One region of the Ignatzschineria larvae DSM 13226 genome, then DNA from elsewhere that is predicted to be linked to it. Evidence: riboswitches for the same ligand, from Rfam matches in the RefSeq annotation. Region 1 holds a riboswitch; each other region holds the start of a gene.
The links. A riboswitch is a leader RNA that binds a small molecule or an ion and turns the genes downstream of it on or off. The one in region 1 is predicted to bind thiamine pyrophosphate.
Positions count from the first base shown of each region.

Region 2: another riboswitch for thiamine pyrophosphate. It lies ahead of thiB (thiamine ABC transporter substrate binding subunit); the one in region 1 lies ahead of WMO13_RS08495 (thiamine phosphate synthase).
Region 3: another riboswitch for thiamine pyrophosphate. It lies ahead of thiC (phosphomethylpyrimidine synthase ThiC); the one in region 1 lies ahead of WMO13_RS08495 (thiamine phosphate synthase).

Region 1 covers NZ_CP150637.1:2,051,099-2,056,885, forward strand. The annotation lists gene WMO13_RS08480 (ThiF family adenylyltransferase) at 1-1,011, opposite strand, end outside; gene WMO13_RS08485 (thiazole synthase) at 1,038-1,808, opposite strand; gene thiS (sulfur carrier protein ThiS) at 1,810-2,055, opposite strand; gene WMO13_RS08495 (thiamine phosphate synthase) at 2,098-2,769, opposite strand; TPP riboswitch at 2,824-2,932, opposite strand; gene WMO13_RS08500 (calcium/sodium:proton antiporter) at 3,192-4,316, opposite strand; gene WMO13_RS08505 (zinc ribbon domain-containing protein) at 4,712-5,764, opposite strand.
Region 2 covers NZ_CP150637.1:104,358-110,144, forward strand. The annotation lists gene thiQ (thiamine ABC transporter ATP-binding protein ThiQ) at 1-143, opposite strand, end outside; gene thiP (thiamine/thiamine pyrophosphate ABC transporter permease ThiP) at 127-1,830, opposite strand; gene thiB (thiamine ABC transporter substrate binding subunit) at 1,806-2,774, opposite strand; TPP riboswitch at 2,910-3,031, opposite strand; gene WMO13_RS00455 (hypothetical protein) at 3,758-4,006, opposite strand; gene WMO13_RS10640 (DUF2335 domain-containing protein) at 4,019-4,162, opposite strand; gene WMO13_RS00460 (hypothetical protein) at 4,271-4,510, opposite strand; one part of gene WMO13_RS00465 (IS3 family transposase) at 4,607-5,418, opposite strand; one part of gene WMO13_RS00465 (IS3 family transposase) at 5,418-5,679, opposite strand.
Region 3 covers NZ_CP150637.1:1,891,582-1,897,368, forward strand. The annotation lists gene WMO13_RS07810 (Tex family protein) at 1-178, shown strand, start outside; gene WMO13_RS07815 (DUF4878 domain-containing protein) at 397-819, shown strand; gene thiC (phosphomethylpyrimidine synthase ThiC) at 858-2,690, opposite strand; TPP riboswitch at 2,917-3,021, opposite strand; gene WMO13_RS07825 (pyrimidine dimer DNA glycosylase/endonuclease V) at 3,335-3,742, shown strand; gene WMO13_RS07830 (DMT family transporter) at 3,903-4,775, shown strand; gene brnQ (branched-chain amino acid transport system II carrier protein) at 4,980-5,787, shown strand, end outside.

The DNA.
Region 1 (5,787 bases):
AATTCCTCGACCATCTGCGAAGAGGATAATTCGATGTTGGGCTAGATGAATATTGAGAAAGTAAGCATTGTATTGATAACTGACCTTATCGCTATCGAGGGCAACTTTTAGCATCTCAAGATCAAGAGGATTCTCTTCCCTAATCATCACCGTTCCCTCGCCACAGAGCTTTTGTACTTTACGCTTAGGGCGATTGAGTGCAGGATAAGTGGGATGATCGCCACAGGTTGGGCAATTGGGCTTTTTAAGGGACTCAATGGCGATATTTTGTTGATGAAAAGGCCATAGTTCAATCGTTAAAAGAGTGTTCCTCAATGCTAAAGGGTCGATCAACAACTTCATCGCTTCCGTTGTTTGAATCCCGGAAATTATCTGTAAAATCGATTGAATGACACCGACAGAACTACAACTATCTTGCGTATCTAATGGTAGATAATCCGATAAACAGCGAAGGCAAGGACGATTCTCTTCAGGGCTATTGTGCGCTGGAATATTAAAGTTATAGCTCATGCCATAGCTCTCTAAAGCAGAACCAAAAATCCAAGGTATATCTAACTTATAACAGGCATCATTAATCAAAAGCCTTAGTGAGAGATGATCCGTTCCATCTAGCAGCAGATCGTGGCCAGCGATTAATCTTTCAATATTATCACTAGCCACATCCATTAAATGCGTTGTAATCTCAACTTCAGGATTAATACTCTGAAGATGATGTTTAAGGGCAATCACTTTCGGCAGGGCTTGCTTAGCATCTGCTTCGGTAAAGAGCGTTTGGCGCTGTAGATTGGAATACTCTACAAAATCTCGATCAATCAAGGTTAAATGACCAAAGCCGGCGCGCGTTAAAGTTTCCGCGTGCTGCGTTCCTAATGCACCACAACCGATAATCACCACTTTCGCTTGCCGAAAGCGCATCAAACCCGATTCACCAATACGATGAAATCGCATCAACCGGCTATATCGCACCTCTTCTACTTCTGTCAAAACAGAATGCTGATCCACTTTATCCACCAACGCACCTCTTCAAAAATGAATTTCTAGCTTGTAAGCAAGCCCGTTAAAGGGCTACTCGCTGTGGCCGTTAATTTTGCCGGCATTCGTTTCGCTTCATAACCTAACCGCCCGGCTTCTACTGCAAGTTTCATTGCCCGGCTCATCTTAATAGGATCTTCGCTATAAGCTACTGCACTATTCATCAAAACACCATCAGCCCCCAATTCCATTGCAAAAGCCACATCTTTCGGGCTGCCTAAGCCGGCATCGACAATCACAGGAACCGTTGCTTGCTCAATAATATGGTGTAAATTGACCGGATTAATAATCCCAAGTCCGCTACCAATAGGAGATGCGCCCGGCATAATGGCGTGACAACCCATCTCTTGCAATTTGCGCGCTAATACCACGTCATCCGAGGTATAGACTAAAACGGTCATTCCCTCATTAAGTAGAATTTCTGTGGCTTTCAAGGTTTCTATAGGATCGGGCAGTAAGGTTTTCTGACAACCAATCACTTCCACCTTGATCATATCGCATAGCCCTGACGCGTGAGCAAGCTTTGCGGTACGTACGGCTTCTTCTGCGGTATAAGCGCCGGCGGTATTGGGCAATAATTTATAACGGCTTAAATCGAGCGCTTCTAATAGATCGGGCTGATTCTCATCGAAGATATTCATACGCCGAACAGCAAAGGTCAAAACTTCTGTTTCACTCGCTTCCACAGCCCCTTTCTGCTCCTCAAAGTTGCGATATTTCCCTGTGCCTAAAAAGAGCCGAGAGTTAAATTCAAAGTTTCCTATTTTTAAAGTCATCTTAACCACCTCCTACAAAATGGACTATTTCAAAACAATCATCGGCAGAAACTGTTTCTACCTTGTAATTCTCCGGGGAAATGACTGTCCTGTTTTTCTCAATAATAAAAAATCGCCGATGTGAAAGATTGAGCTTCTCAATCAGATCCGCCACCGATTTCACTTCCGCTGTAACCTGCATCGACTCACCATTCACTTGAATCGTGATCTTATTCATATCCTCGGCAATTGCATTTTTAGGTATCATCGTTACCGCTCCTTTTCTCTCTCTTTTCTCTCTCTTTTCTCTCTATTCTTTCTTCATCAAAATCTGCTGAAATTGTGTGGCTTGTCGAATGGCTTGATCGGTATCTAAGCGGTAATCTCTCAAGGGAAATAGAGTCGACATCAAGGCGATGCCATCGACAAAGGGGAATAGGCTTTCAACATTGCCAAGATTGATGCCGCCAATAGCAATTAGTTTGCCGGCAGAGGCATTATTCCCTCCATTGAGGCGACATTCTGCATTGATGGCTTCATAGGCTAACCGCAGATAATCAACACCTAATGGTGCATACTCTTTCGCTTCTGTGGGAAAAATGTGCCCTAAATAACCATAGTCATAATGGGAAAGTTGCTTCTCCACGGCATTGACAGAATGAAACGATCTCCCCCATTGCAAAGTGGGAAAAGTGGCTTCTAATCGGCTTAAAGGTAAGCTCTGCTCAGTTAGATGAACTTTCTGAATGCCAAAGGTCAGCGCAATATCTGCTCGATCATTGATAATGAGCTTATCCGCAGGAATATCTGCCTGTAATAGCCGTTCAATCAATAGCGCAAGCGCTTTAGGGGAGCGAGATTTTTCCCGTAGTTGAATCGCATCCACATACGGCAAAAGCGCACCAATATGCGCCACCAATGCTTGATCAGCAATCGTGGGGATATCTCGTGTGACTGCGTGTAGCTGTAAGGACTGTAACATCTTCTCTCCGTTGCGGAGATAAGATCATAATCGACCTGCAGAGGGATTCTGCCGATCCATTATTCGCCACTTTCCTCCGCTAGTATTAACTAGATCAGGTTCTAAGAGTCCCGAAGTACCACTTCGATCTCAGCTGTTCATAACAGCACCTCTAGGGGAATATTGTCTGCGCTATGGCACTGATAAAAAGGTGTATCCTCTACCTATCAGCGTACAATGCGCAATTTGTAATTCTGTTTGTAATACGATCAATATCGCGTTGAATCATCGAGTATAGAAGATCTTCTGACAATGGGCAACTCTCTTTTCTAAAGAGAGAGTCAATAAAAAAGCGACACCCCTTTCAGAATATCGCTGCATTAAATTATTGAGCTGTACTGCTATATCATCGGTACTCATCCTACCGATCGATAGATTTTCTCTTAACTACCGAGCAGTAACATCAGGTAAGCGAAGAAGATCACTAAGTGCGCAACCCCATCGACCTGATTGGTCCGTCCGCTGTCAAATGTTGCTTGGCACAGTACAAACAAACCACTCACGAGAATCACATCTGTAACTGGCAAGCCTAGAATAATTTGGCTACCCGTAAAGAGCGAGATAATCGCAACTGCCGGAACGGTCAATGAGATTGTTGCAAGCACCGAACCGAAATACATATTGATCGCTCGTTGCAGGTTGTTATTCAATACCGCCCGAATAGCACCTAATCCCTCCGGTGCGAAGATCAAAATCGCGACGATCAAACCCGTTAACGCTTTAGGCGCATTGAGGTTTGCAAGTAGAGACTCAAGTGGCGCTGAATCCACTTTTGTAACCGCAACAACCGACACTAAATGAACAATCAACCAGATACCGTGCCAAGTATTTGAGTACGGTGAAGGCATCCCTTTATGATTCTCATCTTGGTCTTCATCATCATAGATAAAGAGGCTTTGATGTGTTTTCGTTTGAATTACTAAGAATACGGCATAAAGCACAGCAGATAACAGTGCCACAAAGATCAGTTGACCATTACTATAACTTCCGCCCTCTAAGAAGCTTGGAAGAATGAGCACCACTAAAACAAGTGGAATAATCGCCGTAGTATATTGGGTAACACCGGCAAGATTAACGTGTTGTGTTTTAAACTTTTTACCGCCAATCAGTAGTGAAATTCCCACAAATCCACTGATCACCAGCATAATCAATGAGTAGAGCGTATCACGCATCAAGGTGGCATAAGGATCGATTCCATCAGGACCGGGCCCTGGACTTGATGACATAACAACAGTAATTAAGCTCACTTCCAGAATAACCACAGAAAGGCTTAAAATCAGAGAGCCGTAAGGTTCTCCAAGACGGTGGGCAAAGACGTCTGCGTGACGCACCACACTAAATGCACTATAGAGAATTGCGATCAAGGAGATAATGTTGATCACAAAGAGAAATGCTGTAGATTGGGTTGAACCAAAGAAAAGATCAAAACAGATGACGGCTATAGCTAATATAACCGCATACTCCTTATGTCGAGTTCCTTTATATTTTTGACCATCAATTAATCCCATTAATATCTCCTTATCTGTTAAGTGGTATATAAACTATCGCAGGCAACGCGCCCTTGACAGATGAAGATCTCCTAGTTGACCAACGTCAATATCTGACGATAATTATTAATTATCAACTTGGCGTTTTATTTTACTTTTTTTATCGCTAAATTGCTATTTTTTATACATTTTTTGACAATAAAGCGCTCTATTCTACACATATTGACATTCAACACACGAACAATAACCGTTCCCACGATTAATCAAAGGGATCAAATATCATTGGTAAAGTAGAATAAGCACCCCCCAACAGCCCCTAAATAATAAAATAACTTATTGAATAGTATAGCCTTATCACTTATTCAAATAAGCCTTTCTTACTTAAATCATCAGTGGTGCAATCAAAATTACATCCGTTATTCATTTGTCACTTGCGCCTCTTCTTTTGTACCGCAAGTAGGACAGAAATTAAGAAAAGCGTTTTTACGGACATGACAAGTAGGACATCGTTTATAGAGAGTAATACCACAATGTGGACAATAGTCAATTGAGGGATCACGATAATTTATGCCTCTTTCACAAGAGGGACAGAGTGATTTATCAAGCCGTTGTAATACAAAGCTATAATTGAGCATCTTCCGGCGCTCCACATCCGTCGCCGATTCTTCTTGTCGCTGCTTTTCGCGATAACGATTGAGAGTGCGAATCGCATAATAACCGCCTAAGAATGTCAGGATCAAGCCCACACTAAAGCGCACATAACCCCCATAGCTTGGAAGATAGGGCACTAATTCAAAGAAAAAGGCAAAGAGCGCAAAGAAGATAAATCCCCAACTAAAAGGCCAATAGCGACCGTTTCGGCGCTTCACAAAGAGATAGCCGGCAATCACTAAGAGCGGTAAAGTGACTGCTAATCGAATCAGGAAAATCTGTAGAACCTGTCGCCGATCGGCCTGATAATAGCGTTCCCAAGCTTGATCGGTGAGCGTGTTGACCTTTTGCAGTAACGCTTCTCGCTTATTCAAAATAGCTTGCCAATCTTTCTGTGCCGAGAGATTCTCTCGTTCAAGCTCCGCAATTCGATTCCGGCTTGCTTCTAAGGCTTCGGTTCGGGTCATTAACTCAGGATCTCGCTTTGGATCTAAGGTCGCTCCCCGCGTTTTCAGCCAATTTTCAAAGATCTCTTTCTCATTACCATAGGCTAATTGGGCGATCGTTAAAGCCTCTGCCGCCCCATTTTTGACAAGTTCCTGTGCATTCAGTTGCTCCGCTAATTGATTGTTTTGGGCCAATAACTGACTATAATCAGGCTCTTGATAGAAATTCTCAACCTCTAACCGCTCTGTCACTGCCGGCAGATCGCTAATGACACGCTCTCCTATGCCTGTTAAGAAAAAGGCAAATAGAATCGCCACCATCCATAATAGGCGATTTAACCATTTCTCTGTTCTACGCTTTGATCGACTCATCATTCTTCCTTGTCATCTTAAAA
Region 2 (5,787 bases), 620 kb from region 1:
AAACTCAATAGCGTACTTTTCCCCGCGCCACTTGGCCCCATAATTGCCACTCGCTCCCCTTGTTCAATGGCACATTGAAACAGCATCGATTGCGTCTTGTCATTAACGCTAGGATGAAAGAGAACATTATTGAGCCGAATCATAATCTTTTCCTGAGAGTTGTTCGAGTAAGCTAAAAAGGATAAAGCAGAGGAATAGTAGTAACATTGCCGTTACCGCTCCATCATTGGTACGATATGCCCCTAATTGCTGATAGAGATAGTAGGGTAATGTGCGAAAATCCTCATTGCCAAAGAGCGCCACTACGCCAAAATCGCCAATGGAGATCACCGAAGCAAAAGCAAGGGCTTGAGCAATGGGCTTTTTGAGGGCTTTCAGTTCAACGATCCATAACCGGCGAACGCCTTGAATATTGAGAGATTGGCAGAGGGGATTGTAGCGCTCCGCAAGATCTCTCATCGGATTATCGAGGGTTTTCAGCGCATAAGGAATCGCTAGGAGTGCATTCGCCACAATCACTACAGGATAAGGGGATTGGGGAATGCCGATCGTCTCATTAAAGAGAATAAAGAAACCTGTTGCTAATACAATACCCGGCATCGCTAAAATTAACAGGCCACTGAGCTCTAAAGTCTGTCCCCACCGTTCATTCCCCCGAAGTCGAAGCTCCCGACTACTCCAGAGAATCATCATCGTGAGTGTCACCGAGAGAAGCCCGGCACACAGCGCAATAATCAGCGAGGTGGAAGCCGCTTGCCACAGTGCTGATTGTTGCAGTACGGCAAGAATGCGCCCATTCAATCCATCAATAATAATGGCAATGAGCGGTGGCAGGAGTAGTAAAAGCGCTAAGAGAATAATCAGCGTATCTCGAATCTGCCGAAAATGATTATCTGCCGGATCGAACCAACGCCGTGCTTGTGTGGTGCCAATGGCAAAGGCGCTATTGATGCGTTGGCTAAGTAGGACTAAACCGATACAGAAAAAGAGTTGAATAAGGGCTAAAATCGCCGCTCTACCGGGATCAAAATCATAATTGAGCGCTTGATAAATCGCTAACTCAATTGTGGTTGCTTTCGGTCCACCTCCAAGGGCTAACACTGTGGCAAAGCTCGCAAAGCAGAGCATAAAGATCAGTGCCGCAGTAGGTAATAATTGCCGGCGCAGATAGGGCCACTCTACAATGCGAAATTGTTGCCATTCATTAAAGCCTAATTGCGCTGCAATCTGCCGCTGTTCTACAGAAATACTCTCAAGCGCTTGTAGTAACATTCGAGCGGCAAGGGGGAGATTGAAAAAGACATGAGCGAGCAGAATCCCTTGTAAACCATAAGGTGAGAAGCGATATTCAAGCCCTATCATCTCCAATAGCATCGCAAGCCAACCACTTTTACCATAGATCGAGAGAATGCCAAATACGGCCACTAAGACCGGTAAGACTAACGTCATTGCACAGAGACGAAGAAGCAGGGTTCTCCCGGGGAAACGCCGGCGATAGAGTGCTCTAGCGAGTAAAATAGCGGGGATCACAGAGAGTAGGGCAGAGAGAAAGGCTTGATAAAAGGTAAAGCCAATCACGTGCCAGAGATAGTGATCATGCCAAATAGCGCTCAAGGAAATAGATGGCGCAAAGCACCAGAGCGCACCAAAGGCGAGGAGCGCAACGGTAATGAGTAATAGCGCCGCTACAATGCCCGGCCACAGAGAGAGAGAACTCTTTGGCCGATGAGCCTGATCTTGCAAAGCCGATTGACGGTGATGATGGGGTAGGGAATACATCAATGAGAGATCCTCATTCAAGTCAATTATTGACTCACCGCCGATTGCCATAAACGAATCCAATGTTGTCGCTCTTTCTCCACTTCTTCAGCACTAAAGAGCAACGCTTTGCTTGGAATCGGCAGCGCTTTGTAGACTTCCGGTAATGGAATATCAATCACAGGATACATCCAATTGGTAGTCGGGAGCGTCTCTTGAAATGCCGGCGTTAACATAAATTGCAGGAATTGATCGGCTAATGCTTCATTTTGGCTTGTAGCCAACTTCGCTGCGACTTCTACCTGTAGATAGTGCCCTTCATCGAAGATTGCTGCCGCATAGCTGTCATCTTTATCATAGAGCATCTGATAGCCCGGCGATGTGGTATAACTCAAGACAAAATCACTTTCATCCTTGAGAAAGAGGCCATAAGATTCGCTCCAACCTTTGGTGACGGTCAGCGTCTTTTTCGCCATCTTTTGCCAAGCGGCTGTACTCTCATCTCCATAGAGTTTCTCCATCCAAAACAGTAATCCCAATCCTGGCGTACTAGTCCGAGGATCTTGATAGATAATACTCCAAGATTTACTACTATCGAGGAGTGCATTCATACTTGTGGGCGGATTTTGGATCTTCTCTTTATTATAGATAAAGGCAAAATAGCCATAATCGTAAGGAATAAATGTCTGATGATCCCATTCAATCGGCAGTTTGAGTTTTGAGGTATCCACATTGGCCGGAGCAAATAGCCCCGTCTCTTCCGCCGCTGCAATCAGATTATTATCAAGACCAAGGATAATATCCGCTTTACTCTTTTTACCTTCCATCCGTAGGCGATTGAGTAGGGCAACGCCATCACCGAGAGAGACTAATTTCAGCTCACAATCGCACTCTTTTTCAAAGCGCTCCTTAATCAGTGGCCCCGGCCCCCATTCTGCGGCAAAGGAATCATAAGTGTAGACGGTGAGTATCGGTTTCTCTGCCAAGGCGAACGTGGTCACGCAGGTTAAAATCATAGAAGTGGCAAGGAGAATTCGCCCAATCGGTTGAGCAATCGATCGAGATAAGCGTTGAAATATGGAAGAATCAGTTTTATGCGTCATAATAGCTCCTGTGTAATGCGTCACAGGATCTGAGGGAGATCGCCCTCGTGGCCATCTGCTCTCAAATCCCTACGCCGGTATTGTCCGGATCAGGTTCGACGGGTGAAATCTCAGCCCTTTAAAGATCAGATCATCCTAATCATCCCTAAATGGCACCCCGTTGAGATAGCCCTCATTGTAGAGATTTTCAAGAGCTCTGTAAACTTGTGTCATAAAAGGGGATGTTTGATGGTTGTCACTAAGTAAATCTATCCCATCGCCGGAGCGAAGTATCCCGCTCTTTTACCAATCGTGCGCCGGCAGATTGGACATCTTTAATGCCGGGAGTTAAGCGGAAATTCTATCTATGCCGGCAATAGTGGTATTTCTCAATGCAGAGAAAATAGTTTGAGAAGTTGAGAAACTGCTCACCCGCGGGCGCGGGATTTGTCTGGAATTGCAAGCATTCCCTCCCGCCGGGAATCGGCTTTTAATAAGAATGAAAAAATTTCAGAAAGTTTTCCCACATCTGAAAAGTTAGAACTATCTTTATTGATATAAGACAATCCCTCCCATCGCCGGAGCGAAGTATACCGTTCTTCCATCAATCGCGTGCCGGCAGGTTGGGCATCTTCAATGCAGGATAATAAATAGATCGTTCATCTGTGTCGAGCATTGCCGAGAGTTAAGCGGACATTCTATCTATGCTGAAATATAATGATATCTCTCAATGTTGAGAAAATAGTTTGAGAAGTTGAGAAACTACTCACCCGCGGGCGCGGGATTTGTCTGGAATTGCAAGCATTCCCTCCTGCCGGGAATTAGATTTGATTTGAGATTACTAAGAAAACTCCTCCCATCGCCGGGGGATAGTATATTTTTATAATTTTGATATGGACTCATACTATCAGTCCAGATTATTTATCTGGATCTGCTTTTTTATTATTTTCATGATTGAATAATAAACTTTTTAATCCCATGACAATTGGAAGACTTAAAAAGGCAATGCTAACAGTGGGGTGAGCATCACTCCAAATACTGATTAGAGAAGCCGCTATTAAGCCCCAAACTAACCATGTGCCTCTTTTATTGGATTTTTCGGCTAAATTGAGCGATCTAGACACTCGGTCGATTTCAGAATCTGTTAGTGCTTTTTCAATTTGCATAGTATGTTCTCTTTATATTATTGACATTTCAATAATCTTTGTTGCCACACCAGGCACAATTTTTTCATACTCTTCTAATAAAGCGGGGGGAGGTAATGGGCCTGAAAAGAGCTGGCTTTTAATTTGCAGCGTTTCTTTTATTTTTTCTTCTTTAATTTTTCAGGAAGATCACTATTTGCAATTTGGGTAATCCTTTCTACTTCATCAGAAATTAAATCTTTCTCTGGTTCAGTTGAACAGGACGTTTCTATATCATTTTGTTTATCATCTTTTGATAGATCTTTTGTTATCACGGTCATCCCCATAACGCGCTAATACCTCAGCTGTGGCCTGAGAGATATCTTCGGCTACAATTTGCATATCTTCTTCAGCGCTTCTTAATTTAACTTTAGCTGGCTGAATAGATGATAAGTAATCCGTACAGTGACTTGAAATAGTAGGTATATCTGGAAAACTTATCATGTTATTAGACCAGTTCAAAATTCTATGACTCAGCTTTCTCATGAGTAAACTCCTTTTTAGTTATCACAGTAACTATGATGATTGTGTAATCCTCCCCTTTTTAGGGCTATTTAAAAGTAGAAGGTTTCTCTTGGTTTATTAAAGTTGACACGGTGGCACAGATCCAATGGCTGAATGGGGTCTTTCATTATTATAACTCCATAGCCATTTAGTGGAGTAAATTTGTGCTTCATTGATTGTTCCAAACAGATAATTCGATAGTAACTCCTCTCTTACGGTGCGGTTAAATCGCTCAATATAAGCATTTTGTGTGGGTTTCCCCGGTTGAGTATAGATCAGAGTGATCTTCTTTGAATTAGCCCAATCAATTAATTTCTGGCTAATATATTCAGGGCCATTATCACATCGAATCGCTGCAGGCTTTCCTCTCCATTCAATAATTCTCTCTAAGGAGCGAATCACTTTTTCTGTCGGTAAACTAAAATCAATATCCACGCAAAGACCTTCTCGATTATAATCATCAATCACATTAAAAGTTCGGAAATAACGTCCATTTTGCAAGCTGTCAGACATAAAATCCATCGACCATATTTGATTAATATCTGTCGCTAATCCCAATGCTTCGGGGCAATTTCTGATGATTCGTTTTTTAGGTTTAATTCTGAGATTAAGCTCTAATTCCCGATAAACTCTTAAAACTCGTTTATGATTCCATCGGAACTTTTGAATATTTCTCAAATAATCAAAACATAAACCAAAACCCCAACGCTTATGAGCTTTAGTTAACTTCAGTAACCAAGTTTCAATGAGTCTGTTTTCGGAAGAGGCTTTGGCCTGATAGTGAAAAGCCGTTTTGCTAATCCCAAATATCTCACAAACCAAACGAATGGAGATATCTTGAGTCTTTAAAACAGCTTTAGCCATCTCTTTTCGTTGAGATGGCTTTACCACTTTCCCTCTAAAGCTTCTTGGCGGATACGGGACTTTAAACATTCTTCAGCATACATTTTTTTGAGCCTTGCATTCTCAGCTTCTAGCTCTTTTAAGCGAGTAATCATCGAGGCATCCATACCACCATATTTTGAACGCCACTTATAAAATGTCGCCGAACTAATCCCATGCTCTCGACATAAATCGGTCACTTTCACGCCTGATTCATTCTGCTTTAAGATTGACATGATTTGTGTGTCTGTGAATTTTGATTTTTTCATAGTTAATTTCTCCTAAGTAAATAATACGAGAAAATTCTACTTATAGTCGGTATTATTTTTAGGGAGGATTACAATTGCATATGTTTTAAGTATATACTTTATTGTTAT
Region 3 (5,787 bases), 160 kb from region 1:
ACGCCGACGAATTGCCCTAACAATGCGGATGAACGATCCTATTGGAGAAAATGTAACAGACGGCAATAAAGGCTTTGCGCCGGCATCACAAAAGCAGAAGCGCTCAATGAATCAAACACAAAAGAGTGCGCCAAGTAATAATCCTTTTGCCGATGCACTCAAAGGATTCAAAAAGTAGATCCGTCGCCCATTTTGCCCATCAAAAGAGTCGCGCATAAGCAATCACGCTAATACAAACCATCACTGCAACTAAGATATTACTAAGATATTGCTTGCAGTAGGGTTTGTATTAGAATGCTCTTTTGCGCTATTAATAAATAGCCTCTAAAATAGAATAAATAGAAGAAATAGAATTCAATCTGCTATTCAATCAGCCATTAAACGTAAAGGTATGCTATGCGTCATAAATTTCGTACACTCACTTTGGGATTACTCCTCTGTATTGCAGGATGTACTCAACCCCATTCGCCAGAAGAGAGTGTGCAACGATTTTATGAATCTTTGGCTAATCCTAATTATCCGGAGCTAATCGCGCTCTTTAATCTGAATGATCTGAATCAAGAGCCCCGCTCCGAAGCGGTACTCTACGAAATTTTGACCATTATTTTTGAAGATTTAGCCCTCAACATTAATGCGAAAGGGGGTATCGAAAAAATCGAATTTCAAAATGCCACCTTCAATCAAGATAAAACAGCAGCAACCGTCGATTACACACTCTTCTTTCGTAACAAGACGACACAAAGTGATCGGCTTGCACTTGTCAAAGATCACACCGGCTATTGGCAATTACAATTAATGCCGGCAAAAAGCGCAAATTAATGCGCAATTTGCCGACTGATACCCCACTTATAACCTCATTAGCGATAAATCTGACTCTCATTCGCACGGAATTCTGCTGATTTCTCCTGCATTCCGGCAATGATCTTCTGAGCTTCCCCTGATTGTGCTCCCCCTGATTGTGCTTGTGCTACCGTACGAATATCTTGTGAAATCCGCATTGAACAGAATTTAGGACCACACATCGAGCAGAAATGAGCTACTTTTGCGCCCTCTTGTGGCAGGGTTTCATCGTGATAATCTCGTGCTAACTCTGGATCTAAGCCGAGGTTAAATTGATCTAACCACCGAAATTCAAAGCGCGCTTTGGAGAGTGCATCATCCCGTTTTTGCGCATTTGGATGCCCTTTTGCAAGGTCCGCTGCGTGCGCCGCTAATTTATAAGTAACCACGCCGGTACGGACATCTTCCCGATTAGGTAAGCCTAAATGCTCCTTCGGCGTCACATAACAGAGCATCGCCGTACCATACCAAGCGATCTGTGCGGCTCCAATCGCTGACGTGATATGATCATATCCCGGTGCGATATCAGTCGTCAGTGGCCCAAGTGTATAGAAAGGCGCATCGTGGCAATATCGCTCCTGCATCTCCATATTCTCTTTGATCTTATTCATCGGTACGTGCCCGGGGCCTTCGATCATCGTCTGGACATCATACTCCCACGCAATTTCTGTCAACTCCCCTAAGGTCTTAAGCTCAGCAAATTGTGCTTCATCATTGGCATCGGCAATCGACCCTGGTCGTAAGCCATCCCCCAACGAGAAAGCGATATCATACTGCTGCATAATCTCGCAAATTTCTCGAAAATGGGTATAGATGAAATTCTCTTTGTGATGCGCAAGGCACCACTGTGCCATAATAGAACCGCCTCGAGAGACAATCCCCGTTACTCGATTCGCCGTTAGCGGAATGTAGCGCAGTAAAACACCGGCATGAATTGTGAAGTAATCCACGCCCTGCTCTGCTTGCTCAATTAAGGTATCGCGAAACACTTCCCACGTCAGATCTTCGGCAATGCCATTGACCTTTTCAAGAGCTTGGTAAATGGGAACGGTGCCGATCGGAACCGGCGAATTGCGGATAATCCATTCGCGTGTTTTATGGATATCTTTCCCAGTTGAGAGATCCATCACATTATCCGCGCCCCAACGAGTGGCCCACGTCATCTTCTCCACTTCCTCTTCGATATTAGAAGTGATCGCCGAGTTCCCGATATTGGCATTAATCTTCACCTGGAAATTTTTACCAATAATCATCGGCTCGGCTTCAGGATGATTAATATTCGAGGGGATAATCGCTCGGCCGGCCGCTACTTCATCCCGTACAAACGCCGGTGTCATTCCTTCACGAATCGCGATAAATTCCATCTCCGGCGTAATCAGCCCTTTACGGGCATAATGCATCTGCGTCACATTCATTCCCGGCTTTGCCCGAAGAGGCTCCCGCTTTAATCCCGGGAAAGCGCCCTCTTGAATACGAGGATCATCTTCCCGTTTATAGCCATCATCTCGCGCACTTTTGATGCGTCCCTCATACGTCTCCACATCGCCACGCTCTATGACCCAAGCTCTTTTAAGTGCCGGAAGCCCTTTCGTCAGATCCACTTGGTAATCTTGATCCGAATAAGGGCCACTCGTGTCATAGACTAAAAATGGGGGATTTTTCTCAATCACTTCTCCTTTGGATCCTAAAGTATCTGAGAGGGTAATCTCGCGAAAGGGTACTCGAATATCCGGCCTAGAACCTTCAATATAGACCTTTCGGCTATTGGGGAATTGCTGTTGAAATTTTTGTTGAAATGGTTGCGATATTGGTTGCGCTAACGATTGTTCGGGTTGAAATGTATCTGCCATTAAATTGCTCCTATGATAATAAAAGAAGACAAGATTTGGGCTAGCAAGCGTCTATTGCAGGGATAATAATGGGATGTTTCACATAAAACGTCTCTATGATTAGAGCGCATTACAATCTGATAGCGTGACGGATCGATCTTATTAATCGATCTTTATTCATCAATCTTTATTGATCGATCATCGCTTTGAGATAATGATTCAACAGAATCAAAATAGAATAGATACTCATTATATCGCCTTACTTTCCTACGCTGGTATTAGCCAGATCAGGTCCAAAGGGTTTAAGCACAATGCTAATCTCAGCTCGATTTGAGCTCCCCTAGTGTGAATAAAGAGAAGAAGATCCGATTAAAGTCGTTTTCAATGAACTGTTAATGGATCATTGTTAATAGAATCATTGTTAATAAATTTTTAACCGCTCTTCACTTGCATTTGAATGTAGCCTGTTTTCCTTGAGAAAGCAAAAGTTCTTCCCGCTTCCGCGTAATCTCATTGCCACTAAAATTAGTAACACATTTATATTATTGGGATTATTATCTTCTCTTTCCTTTGTGGTTCTTCTATTTACACCCCTTATTCGCGATCCTTATTCAAGCTTGTTACAATGCTCTTCTCTCTTTTGAACTATTGATCAATCACTCGCTATGACTCGAATTAATATCATTCCTCCTGAAGAACTGTGTGATCAACATCTCCTAGCCGAACATCGGGAATTGACTCGTATCCCCAATGATATCGCGAAACGGCAAGGCAAAGTCCCGCTCTCAAACGCGCCGGGTTACCATTTAGGAACCGGGCACGTGACCTTTTTCCGGGATAAATTGCGTTTTTTAAAAGATCGTTATGACGCACTGCATCAAGAATGCCTAAAAAGAGGATTTAATGTGCTCTATAAATGGCCGGAAGATGTAGCAGAATATCTTCATCTCTGGAATGATTATGAAGTCACAGCGCAAGATCGTGCGATCAATATGGCGCGTATTATTGAAAGAATGCCGGAAAAACCCCGTTACACACCGCATCAAACAGATCACTCAGAAACAGAAAAATAGCGCTCTCTAGGGAGAACGGCTGGCTATCACTAGAATAATTCGGCAGATGAGTATCATAAAATCATCTCCAAGGCTAGAAGCGTCCTATAGAAAGGCGTACACTATTTGCTCATAAGATAAAAACAGTGACCGCTCCATCATTCTCAGGGATAGAATCTCTATGCGAAATACGCTTCTTCTTGGTATCTTCTTTGTAGTGCTCTCTCAAGTGGCTTTTGCGCTCATGGATAGCTCTATCAAATGGTTAAGTAACGATATCTCAACCGCAACGATCATCTTCTTTCGAAACCTCATCACCCTAATGTGGGTTCTACCGGCATTCTATCTCTCCGGCGAAATGCGCCACTCAATTGCAAGGCTTCCGCTACACGCCATTCGCTCGCTCTCAGGGCAGATCGGGATGATCCTCATCTTTGTCTCACTAAAAGTATTACCGCTTTCAGATGCCACAGTGCTCCGCTCCCTCACTCCGCTCTTCGTTCCTATTTTGGCGTTTATCTGGCTCAAAGAGAAGCTCAGTTGGGTGCTAATTCCGAGCTTCCTCCTCGCTCTAGCCGGCGTTTGGATGTTAGCCGATGTAGATAAGCCCCATTTCTCTCTCCTCTCTCTACTGCCTATTGTTGCCGGAATCTTTGTGGCAATGGCAATGGTGGCGATTAAGCGGGTCAGTAAAGTGGCAAAAGGTGCAGAGATTGTCTTCTACTTCTCTCTCACCGGCATTATCTCGGCGCTCGGTTTAGCGCTCTTTACTGAATTTACCCTCCCTACATCGCCGGCGATTTGGGGGATTGTGCTCTTAATGGGAATCTTTGGCTCCCTTGGTCAAGTGTGGGTTACGAAAGCAAACTCCTTGACAGATGCGTCAATCTTAGCGCCTTTCTACTATCTCAATGCCGTTTTTGGTGCGCTCATCTCCCATTTTTTCTGGAATGAAACACTCGGCTTCTGGGGCTGGCTCGGCGCCACTTTAGTGATATTGGGCGGATTATTACTCGTCATCACTCAACAGAGACGATCAAAACAATCGCTTTAAACCCATAGCGACAATTAATAGAGAAAATAGATATCAAAAAGCGAATATAGAATAAATAATTATTCAAAAAGTAAACACTCATTTTATTATTCACTGATTTTGCAATATGATAGCGCCTCTTTGAGGGATTTTATTGCCACAAATGGCAACCTTTTCAAATGACAACATTTTATTTTCATTCACCTTTAACCTTATGAGATTCAGATGAAGAAACAACTATCACTCTCAGCATATATCACTATCGGCTCGATGTTATTCGGGCTCTTCTTTGGTGCCGGGAACCTTATCTTCCCCGTTCATATGGGGCAAGAAGCCGGTGCTTCTATCTCATTAGCAACCATTGGTTTTATCCTTACCGGCGTAGGGCTTCCTTTCCTCGGCGTTGTGGCGATTGGCTTTTCTAAAAGTAATGGTCTCTATGACCTTGCAAGTCGGGTTACCCCGCTCTATGGCCTCTTCTTTACCATTGTGCTCTATCTAACGATCGGCCCTTTCTTTGCACTTCCTAGAACGGCAACAGTCTCTTTTGAAATTGGCTTAACACCATTTTTGAGCGAAGATCAATATACGATTGCACTCCTCATCTTTACAGTTCTCTTCTTTCTATTAGCGTGGATTCTTTCCCTCAATCCTAGCAATATTATGATGTGGATCGGAAAAGTGTTAAATCCGCTCTTTTTGGTCTTCTTAGCCTTTCTCATTATTAGCGCTTTTATCTATCCTATGGGAGATGTTGAAACGCTTCCGATTCAGCCGGCTTATACGCATAATGCGCTCTTTAAAGGCTTTACCGAGGGCTATAACACAATGGATGTATTAGCCTCTTTGGCCTTTGGGATTATTGTCGTCAATACCATCAAAAACTTAGGTGTAACGAACCCGACCGATATCGCCAAAGATACCTTTAAATCCGGTATTATTAGCCTTATTTTAATGAGTGTTATTTACGGTTGCCTCGCTTATATTGGGGCCACGAGCCTCAATCAATTCCCGCTCTCTGATAATGGCGGAA